Regions from separate parts of the Desulfonispora thiosulfatigenes DSM 11270 genome, predicted to be linked through region 2. Evidence: riboswitches for the same ligand, from Rfam matches in the RefSeq annotation. Region 2 holds a riboswitch; the other holds the start of a gene.

Region 1 (4,722 bases), on a different contig from region 2:
ACTATCTCCATTAACGTAATGCTAATAATATGTTTCATTTTTATATTCATACAAACACCTCCTTATACTTTTTCATACACCTTTTCACCAAAAATACCCGATGGTTTAAAAACAAGAAATAATATTACAATTACAAATCCAATTACGTCTTGATACCTTGAGCCCCCAGGAATAAAGGCTGCCGCAAACATTTCTAAAAATCCTAATAAAAATCCACCTACAATAGCTCCATAAATATTACCAAGGCCACCAACTACCGCTGCTGAAAATCCTTTTATGCCTATTAAGAAGCCCATATTAAATTTTATAATATTATAATAAATACCGTTCATAAGACCTGCAATTGCTCCAAGTGCCGAACCAATAAAAAAGGTTAAAATTATAATTCTATCAATACTAATACCCATCATCATAGCTGCCTCTTTATCTTGTGAGGTTGCTAACATATATCGTCCATATCTTGTTTTTGTTACAAATAAATGCAACAAAATCACTAAAAACAAAGATAAAGCAATGATAAATATCTGCTCATATTTAATAACAACATTAAAAATTGTTAAGCTTTCATTCGGAAATAGGTCAGGAAATGATTGTGGATTAGCCCCATTAGGGTAAAAAATCATTACACCTTCACGAATAATAATAGAAACACCTAAGGTTAATAATAGCAGCATTAAATCAGATGCTCCACGCATCGGTTTAATAATTGTTCGTTCTATTACGCTACCTACTAGACCACTTAAAATAACAGTTACTAATAAAACAATAATAAAAACTAAAATATAGTGCTGTGTTAAAAAACCAGTTCCCGCAAAAAATCCTATCGTTGTTAAAGCAATAAATGCTCCCAACATAAAAATTTCACCATGAGAAAAGTTGATAATATCTATAACTCCAAAAAACAATGTAAAGCCCACAGCTACTAATACATACATTGCTCCTAAACTTAAGGCATTTAATATCTGCTGAATAATTACAGCCGTATCAACCATATAATTTGCTCCCTTCTAAAAAATGAATTGTAGACTTTAATAACAAGTCTACAATTCATAAAACTAATATTTAATTATTTTTTATATTGACCTTCAGTTATAGTTAAACCAGAGTCTTTGAAAGGAACCCATTTTCCGTCCTTAACTACATAAGTAATAACTGTATTTAATTTTGTTTGTCCACTTTCATCAAATGTAGTTGTCCCAAGAACACCCTCATAATCTTTAGTTGACTTGATAGCCTTCGTTATACTTTCTCTATCGAGTTTCTCAGCATCTTGTAAAGCCTTTATAACGATATTAGTAGCATCGTAAGCAAAAGGTCCAAATGCTTCATAATAATCTTTATATTTAGCTTCTTCATAAGCTTTGATAAAATCTTGGCCTTTTGGTAAATCTTCAATAGGACTAATTAATCCACTACATAAAGTACCTTCTCCTAAGTCTTTCGCTATATCTATAAAAGTATCCGTGTGAATACCAGAGTCACTCATTAAGATAGCTGGAATATCACTTTCATTCATTTGTCTTTTAATTAAAGCTGCTTCTGTAGCTAATCCTCCAAAAAAGATCATTTCTGGATTTAAGGATTTAATTTTTGTAAGTAATGATGAAAAATCTTGTTGTCCTACTGCAATTCCTTCAAAACACAGCATTTCAGCACCATTTTCTTTTGCCTTTGCAATAAATTGCTCTGCATTAGTTTTACCATAATCTGTTTGGTCATGAATTACAGCAATTTTCTTTACTCCAAAATCTTTTACTGCTACATCACCTGCAAAAGTATTTTGTAATTTAGAAGCAGCTATAACACGCGTAATTTCAGCATAACCATCCTCAGTAATTTTATCATTGATCGCAGATAAAATTACAGCTGATAGACCATATTTATTAAATACATCCTTTGTAGCAAGAGCACATCCACTATTAAAATGGGCTACAGTAGCTAAAATTTCTGGATCACTTGCTGCCATATTAACTGCATTTACAGCAACAGCTGGATCACTTTGATCGTCTAAAACAACTAATTCAAGTTCAAAAGGTAGATCTTTCTTTGCATTCGCTTGCTTAACTGCTAGTTCCGCTGAATTTCTCATTCCAAGTCCAATTGCAGCATTTGGTCCAGTAATTGGTCCTACATAAGCTATTTTTACTTTTTTAAGATCTGATGATTGACCATTTGACCCACAACCAGTTAATCCTAGTGGTACAAATAAACAAATAATTAAAATTAGTGCTAAATACTTTTTCATTAAAATTCCTCCAAATTATTTAGTTTTTTAAAACTTAAATTTAAGCTGCCTCAACCTTTTTTACCAATAAAAAAAGACTAAGTATCTACTTAGCCTCTTTGGATAAATTCTCAGGAGTGCGAAGATATATTTCAAAAAAAATATATCACAAATAAGATATAATATTAACTTATATATCTTATTATTCTCACATCCCCTGTCCTTTTGCCTGAGAGTTTATCTAATTATAACCATTTTTCTTCTCTTATTGATTATCTTTACTCAACTAAGAAAATAAAAGGTTTACAAAATAGATTTGCTCCTTCGGCGCCTAATTTAATAGGTCTCTCCAGAGGCTGGTCCAGTTACAGTACTTTTCCATGTTAGGAAGCCTGAGATCTTCGATTATTTAAAATCATAACCCTTCGGCAGAACTAAGTTCTTCTCCTGTAACCTTCATCCCACGAGTATTAAGTTTTAATATTACAAATATAGCAATGTTTAAATATTACATAAAATCATTGTATTTGTCAAAAAGTATTATTTTTTTACATTAAAAAAGTGCTATTAATAGCACTTTTTTAATCATATTATTCTAATATCTATATACCTAAAGCATAAACCAAAATAATACTAAATACTGCCATTATTACTGAAGCAATTAAGCCAACTATAAACGGTTTAATACCTACTCTTTTCATGTCTTCAAAGTTTGTTAATAGTCCAACACCAGCCATAGCTACTACAATTAAGAATTTTGCAATAGTTTTACCTTGAGCTAAGAATGCAGTCCATTGAGCGCTATCCATCCAAATTGTATCACCATAAGTACGGAAAATAGCTAATGCAATGAAACCTAAAACAAACCAAGGGAATATTCTTAAATAATTTACCTTTTGAGTAGTTGAACCTTGCTTTTGTCTTGCATAAATAATACCAAATATTAATACTAGTGGTGCTAATAAAACTGTACGAGTTAATTTTACAACAGTCGCAATTTTACCTGCTTCATCGCTATAAGCAAATCCAGCTGCAATAACTTGAGCCGTTTCATGTACAGCAATACCTGACCAAGTACCAAATTGCATGTCTGTTAATAATAACATTTTACCGATTATTGGATAAAGGAAGATTGCTACTACACCAAAAAGAGTAATCGTTGCAACCGAAAATGTTACATCTTCATCTTCAGCTTCAATTGCAGGAGCTGCTGCACAGATAGCAGTTGATCCACAAATTGCACAACCAATACCAATTAAGGCTGCTAACTTATCTGGTAATCCCATTTTCTTACCAATAAAAAAGGTTAAAGAAATAGCAGCAGTTACACAGATTAAAATAATTATTAATGCATCAGCACCTGTTTTTAGAACAGCTGTAAAACTTAAACTTAATCCTAACAAAATAATAGCACCTTTTAAAACTTTTTGTAATGCAAAACGAATTCCTGGTTGAAATGAATCGCCAACTTTGACTGTATTTTTAATAAGAATACCTATCAAAATTGCAAGAATTACTCCACTTATCGGATGCTGTCCTCCTATAACAATCAATTCTTCCAGGTACTGAGATACTCCGGCAATTACACCTGCTAACACAAGACCAGGTAAAATATTGCTTTTAACGCTCATTTGATTTCCTCCTTATTATTTATCTAACTATTAATAATATTCTAAACATTTAAGCTTCACCTGTAAAATCTATTATTTTTATTTCAAACATCATCTTTAAAAAGTATTAGGTATAAAATTTACTAATCACCTTGTGAAATATCTTACCTTTTGCTTATAGACAAAAAAAGGCAATGACATTTTGTCATTACCTTTTATTTTGAGTATAAGTATTTAAAACTTCCATTCCCCAGATTGATACCATTAAGTTTTTAGCTAAATCATTATCAGGTTCTGCTTTTAGGATATAATTTAAAAATTTAATAGCTTCTTGTGATTTATTACTGGCTACAGACCTATTAACTACTTTTTCTAAAAACCATTGGCGTTCACAATACGAATACTGTTTATATTTATTTACCCATGTAATTATTTGATGGCTCATTTCATCTGATATCTTAATTTCTTGAGATGTATTTAAACCAAAATAAATACTTAAAAATATAATTACCGCCCAGAAGTATTGGAAAGAAAGAGTATTAAATAGAGAAAATGCGATTACAACTAAAGTTATAAACCAAAGTAAAATACAAAATATTCGTTTCATTTACCTTACCTCCATAGATAGTATTTTCAATCTTTTAAATTTTATCCTTGTTAATAATGTAACTATCGAATCTATTATAACCTAATTATCATTATTATAAAAATATCTTATGCTTATAAGCTCATAAAGATACCTCCTAACTAATTAAAATTTTTAGCTAGGAGGCATAAACTTCATTTCAGTGAATAATAATTTATTTATTTCATTTTAAAATCCAGTAAATAATAGTTTAGATGCTGCAAATCCTAAAACTGCGATAAACACTGAAGTAGTAAGTCCTA
Region 2 (4,722 bases):
TAGTTATTCTTGATATTATAGGTAAGTATTTGTTAATCCTATCAATAATTAATTTCCAGTTTTTAAAGGGAATACGTTTTGCATCCATCGCTTCTTCTATTTCTTTTTTTCTAACCTTTTTCTTGCAGCAATCGCAATTAATTTAGTAATTGGAGATGAGAATTTTTGATTTAATGAAAAAAACAAGATTTTAGTAGTTACCGATAATATTAATTTTGAATCTAGATTATCTAATTTTATATATACCTTAATTGGTATAAACATCATAACAAATAATAGACAGAATATTACTATAAGCATGGCTCCACCCCTTATACCTAATTTTGTCAAAAACAGATATAAGTATTCCTACAAAAAAAAGTCGCATAGCTGCGACCTTTTAATCATTACATGATTTATCTTGAAGTGGTGGTAATTGATTGATAGTTTCTAGGCCAAAATACCTTAAAAAATCCTTTGTAGTACTATATAATATCGGTTTTCCAATTACATCTTTTCGTCCATCTTCTTTAATTAATTTTTTTTCCATTAAAGTATTGATTGTCTTATCAACCTTTACGCCCCTAATTATCTCTATTTCACTCTTTGTTACTGGTTGTTTATAGGCAATGATAGATAATGTTTCTAGGGCCTGCGTAGATAATGTGCTTAATTTTGGTTTATATAACTTTTCAACATAATTAAAATATTCTGGCTTTGTTATAAATTGATATCCCCCTGCAATCTTACTTAGATAAAAACCATGAGATTCATGATTATATTGAGCTATCATATCTTCAAGTATAGCAATTGCTTCATGTTTCTTAATTTTTACAATTTCACATATTTGTTCAATTTTAAGAGGTTCATTACTTGCAAATAGGACACATTCTATAGCTGCTATAATTTTTTCAGAGAAAAACAACATATACATCCTCCACTTCACTTACCTTTAAGAGTTAAAAACAATTATCGTACTAAATGGATTGTTTTGGGCTACTTTTACTTTTTTTAATTTTATTAATTCTAATAAAGCTAAAAATGTTACTACGATTTGTAATTTGCTTTTCTTAGTTGTGAATAAAATATTAAAGGTAATTCCTGTTTTAGAGATATTTAATTGATCTAATATTTCGTCCATACAATCTTCCAAAACTACTTGTTCACGATTTATCTCAAAAATAGGTTCTTGTTCATTTATATTTTTTAAAATAGCTTTAAAAGCATTGGTTAAATCAATTATTTCGATATTCTCTACAGGATTACTTATTTCTATATGTTTCAATAAGTCATTTTCATCAAATTCTCTGGAATATACCTTTTTCATCAACATTTCATTTTCATGTAATTTTTCAGCTAATTCCTTAAACCGTTTATATTCAAGTAGTCTTGCTACTAATTCTTCTTTTGAGTCTTCTTCAATGATGGGTTTTTCGGGTTTTGGTAACAGCATTTTAGCTTTTATGGCCAAAAGCTTTGACGCCATAACTAAAAACTCACTTGCAATATCCATATTTAAACTTTGGGCATCGTAAATATATTTTAGATATTGCTTGGTAACTTCAGCAATGGGTATATCATAAATATCAATTTTTTCTCTTTCTATTAAATGTAATAATAAAGCTAAAGGTCCTTCAAACTTTTCTAGAAATATATGGTTTCCTTTATTCATAACTTTCCAGACCTCACTCATTTATAGTAGTGTATAAAGATATATTATAGCATAAAAAAAAGAGGGATACATTCCCTCTAAATAATCAGTTAACTTCTACTACCTTAGAACTTTTTAACATATTGGATTGTTCTAATTCATTGAAGTATTTTTTAGTTTCAAATACAACTACACCACTTAAACTAATTAAAGCTATTAAGTTAGGTATAGCCATTAACCCATTAACTATATCTGCAATTGTCCAAATTAATTCTAATTCTAAAAAAGCACCTGAAGCAACTAATACTATAAAAATTAATTTATAAGGTAAAATTCCTTTTATTCCAAATAAAAATTCTGTACAACGTTCCCCATAATAATTCCAACCTAATATTGTTGTAAAAGCAAAAAACATAAGACCAATTGTTACAATATATTGACCAATTATATTTAAACCTTCAGTAAAAGCATAATTAGTCATTGCAGCACCACTTAAATCACTACTCCATGCACCAGTTAAAGTTAAAACTAATCCTGTCATAGTACAAACTACTATTGTGTCAATGAAAGTTCCAGTCATAGCAATTAAACCTTGTTTAGCTGGATCTTTTGTTTTAGCAGCTGCTGAAGCTATAGGAGCACTACCTAGACCAGATTCATTAGAAAAAACTCCTCGTGCAACCCCCATTCTCATTGCTAATATCATCGTAGACCCTAAAAATCCTCCTGTTGCTGCTGTTGGAGTAAAGGCACTTGTAATAATAAAACTAAATGCTGCAGGTACAGCTGTATAGTTAACTATTAACACTGCAAGACATCCAATGATATAGACTATGGCCATAAAAGGAACACAAAACTCAGCAACTCTAGAAATACTTTTTATTCCACCTAAAGTAACTAAAGCAACTAATGTTGTAATTATTGCTGCTGTCATAATGATTGGAATATTAAAAACAATATTTGTTGATTCAACAATTGCATTTACTTGAGGAAAGGTACCTATACCAAAAAGTGCAACACCTATCCCGAAAAATGAAAATGATTTAGCTAAAAACATACTATATGGTTTATGTCCTAAACCATTTTTAATGTAATACATAGGACCACCAGACATTTGACCATTTTCATCTACTTCTCTATATTTTACAGCTAACAATCCTTCTGCATACTTTGTTGCCATACCAAAGAAAGCAGCCATCCACATCCAAAATAAGGCACCTGGTCCTCCTAGTTTAATTGCAGTAGCTACACCTACTATATTCCCCGTACCGATAGTTGCCGAAAGGGCTGTACAAAGAGCAGCAAAACTAGATACATCCCCTTCACAATTATTGTCATCCTTGTCCTTTTTAAATGCAAACTTAAGCGCTAAAGGCAAACGAAATATCTGTAAAAACTTTAAGCGAAAACTTAAATATACACCTGTTCCAACTAAAAGAATTAATAAGGGCGGTCCCCAAATAAAATTATCTATACTCACAAAAATTTGTTGAAAATTCATGTTTATTCCTCCTAATAAATTATTCTTACTGAAAAAATTTAATATTTCCTCCTTTCCTTTTACACACAAAAAGAGGCTAAGTAACAACTTAGCCTCTTGGTAAATTAAATAAATTCACACAGAAGTGAAGATAATCTTATAATAAAAATTATCTCTATATAAATAGAAAATTATAGATAAAAAATCTTCACTTCCTCTGTCCTTTTGCCTGAGAGTTTATCTTTAAAAAAGATTTGCTCCTTCGGCGCCTATAATAGGTCTCTCCAGAGGCTGGTCCAAATACAGTACTTTTCCTCGTAAGGAAGCCTGAGATTTTCAATTCACTTATGAATTTTGTCCCTTCGGCAGAAATTAATTCTTCTCCTGTATCCTTCATCCCATATAATATTTAATTATGTATAAATAGTAGTTTTAACCTTAGAAATATATAACACATACTATCTCCAAGACAAGAACAATTGTACACTACTGGCATACATTTTGACAAGACCTTTTTTAATACTTTCTATTTAATAGATTATTTAGTTAGCCTTTATAAAATATTTTGTAGAAAAAACATCTTCATGATTATCCTTTTCAACGTTAAAATTCATATTTGCAGTTAAATGTTGTAATGTTTTAAATATCGTTTCAATTTCAGTATTTTGTCCTATCTCCGTTGCTATTTCTAACGGAGTATACTTTTTTCCTCTATTATTATCTAAAAAACTCAGTAAATCTTTTTGTAAGTTTATCGTAAGTGTAGCAATTTTTTTACCACTTTCAACACTAGGTTGATGATAGGCATTAATATTTACTAAACTAGCATATAGTCCAACTGCTCTTTCATATAAAGCAATTAATACACCAATAGAATAAGGGGTTATCTCGTCTACAGTAATGGTTATAGATTGCTTTTGTTTTTTGGTCAAAGCATTACGTGTGCCTAATAAAAATGCATGTAAATAATCTCCACTTGTTACCTTATCTTCCAAGATAATTGACGTTTTACTTCGTTTTTTTAATACTTCCATAAAAGTAATAAAGTAATTATCAGGACCATCTAACAATTGCTGAACATATGAATGTTGATCAGTAGAACCCTTATTTCCATATACGGCTATTCCTTGATTTACTATATTATCATTTAGGTCTTTTTCTTTACCTAATGATTCCATAATTAATTGTTGTAAATACTTACTAAACAATTGTAATCTATCATTATAGGGGATAATTACCATTTCCTTTCCCCCAACTCCTTGAGTAAAATAATACCACATCAATGCTAATATAGCTGCTGGGTTTTGACAGATATCATTTCGCCTTGTTTGCTCATCGCACTCTTTAGCACCCCTAAGTAATTCATCAATATCAATACCTTGGAGGGCCGCAGGTAATAAGCCTACCGCAGATGTTTCTGATGTCCTTCCACCTACAAAATCCCATAATGGAAAGATTTCTAACCAATCTTCTTGTAAAGCTAGTTTATGAAGCTTACTATATTTACCTGTAATTGCAACAAAATGCTTAGAAAAAGTCAAATTGGTCTTAGAAAAGATTTCTTTAGTTTCTTCCATCCCATTACTAGTTTCTTTAGTTCCACCACTTTTAG

The links. Region 2 has a riboswitch for glycine ahead of B8965_RS09740 (alanine/glycine:cation symporter family protein). Riboswitches for the same ligand answer to the same signal wherever they lie in the genome.
Region 1: linked by a shared signal. The riboswitch ahead of B8965_RS07845 (branched-chain amino acid ABC transporter substrate-binding protein) and the one ahead of B8965_RS09740 (alanine/glycine:cation symporter family protein) in region 2 are both predicted to bind glycine.

What each region holds. Positions count from the first base shown of each region.
Region 1 covers NZ_FWWT01000019.1:32,496-37,217, reverse strand. The annotation lists gene B8965_RS07855 (branched-chain amino acid ABC transporter permease) at 1-50, opposite strand, end outside; gene B8965_RS07850 (branched-chain amino acid ABC transporter permease) at 63-992, opposite strand; gene B8965_RS07845 (branched-chain amino acid ABC transporter substrate-binding protein) at 1,067-2,245, opposite strand; glycine riboswitch at 2,432-2,587, opposite strand; gene B8965_RS07840 (YeiH family protein) at 2,827-3,855, opposite strand; gene B8965_RS07835 (hypothetical protein) at 4,043-4,441, opposite strand; gene B8965_RS07830 (YeiH family protein) at 4,649-4,722, opposite strand, start outside.
Region 2 covers NZ_FWWT01000022.1:183,393-188,114, reverse strand. The annotation lists gene B8965_RS09760 (DUF2953 domain-containing protein) at 1-88, opposite strand, end outside; gene B8965_RS09755 (hypothetical protein) at 97-300, opposite strand; gene scpB (SMC-Scp complex subunit ScpB) at 380-907, opposite strand; gene B8965_RS09745 (segregation and condensation protein A) at 932-1,651, opposite strand; gene B8965_RS09740 (alanine/glycine:cation symporter family protein) at 1,737-3,131, opposite strand; glycine riboswitch at 3,318-3,408, opposite strand; gene B8965_RS09735 (glucose-6-phosphate isomerase) at 3,653-4,722, opposite strand, start outside.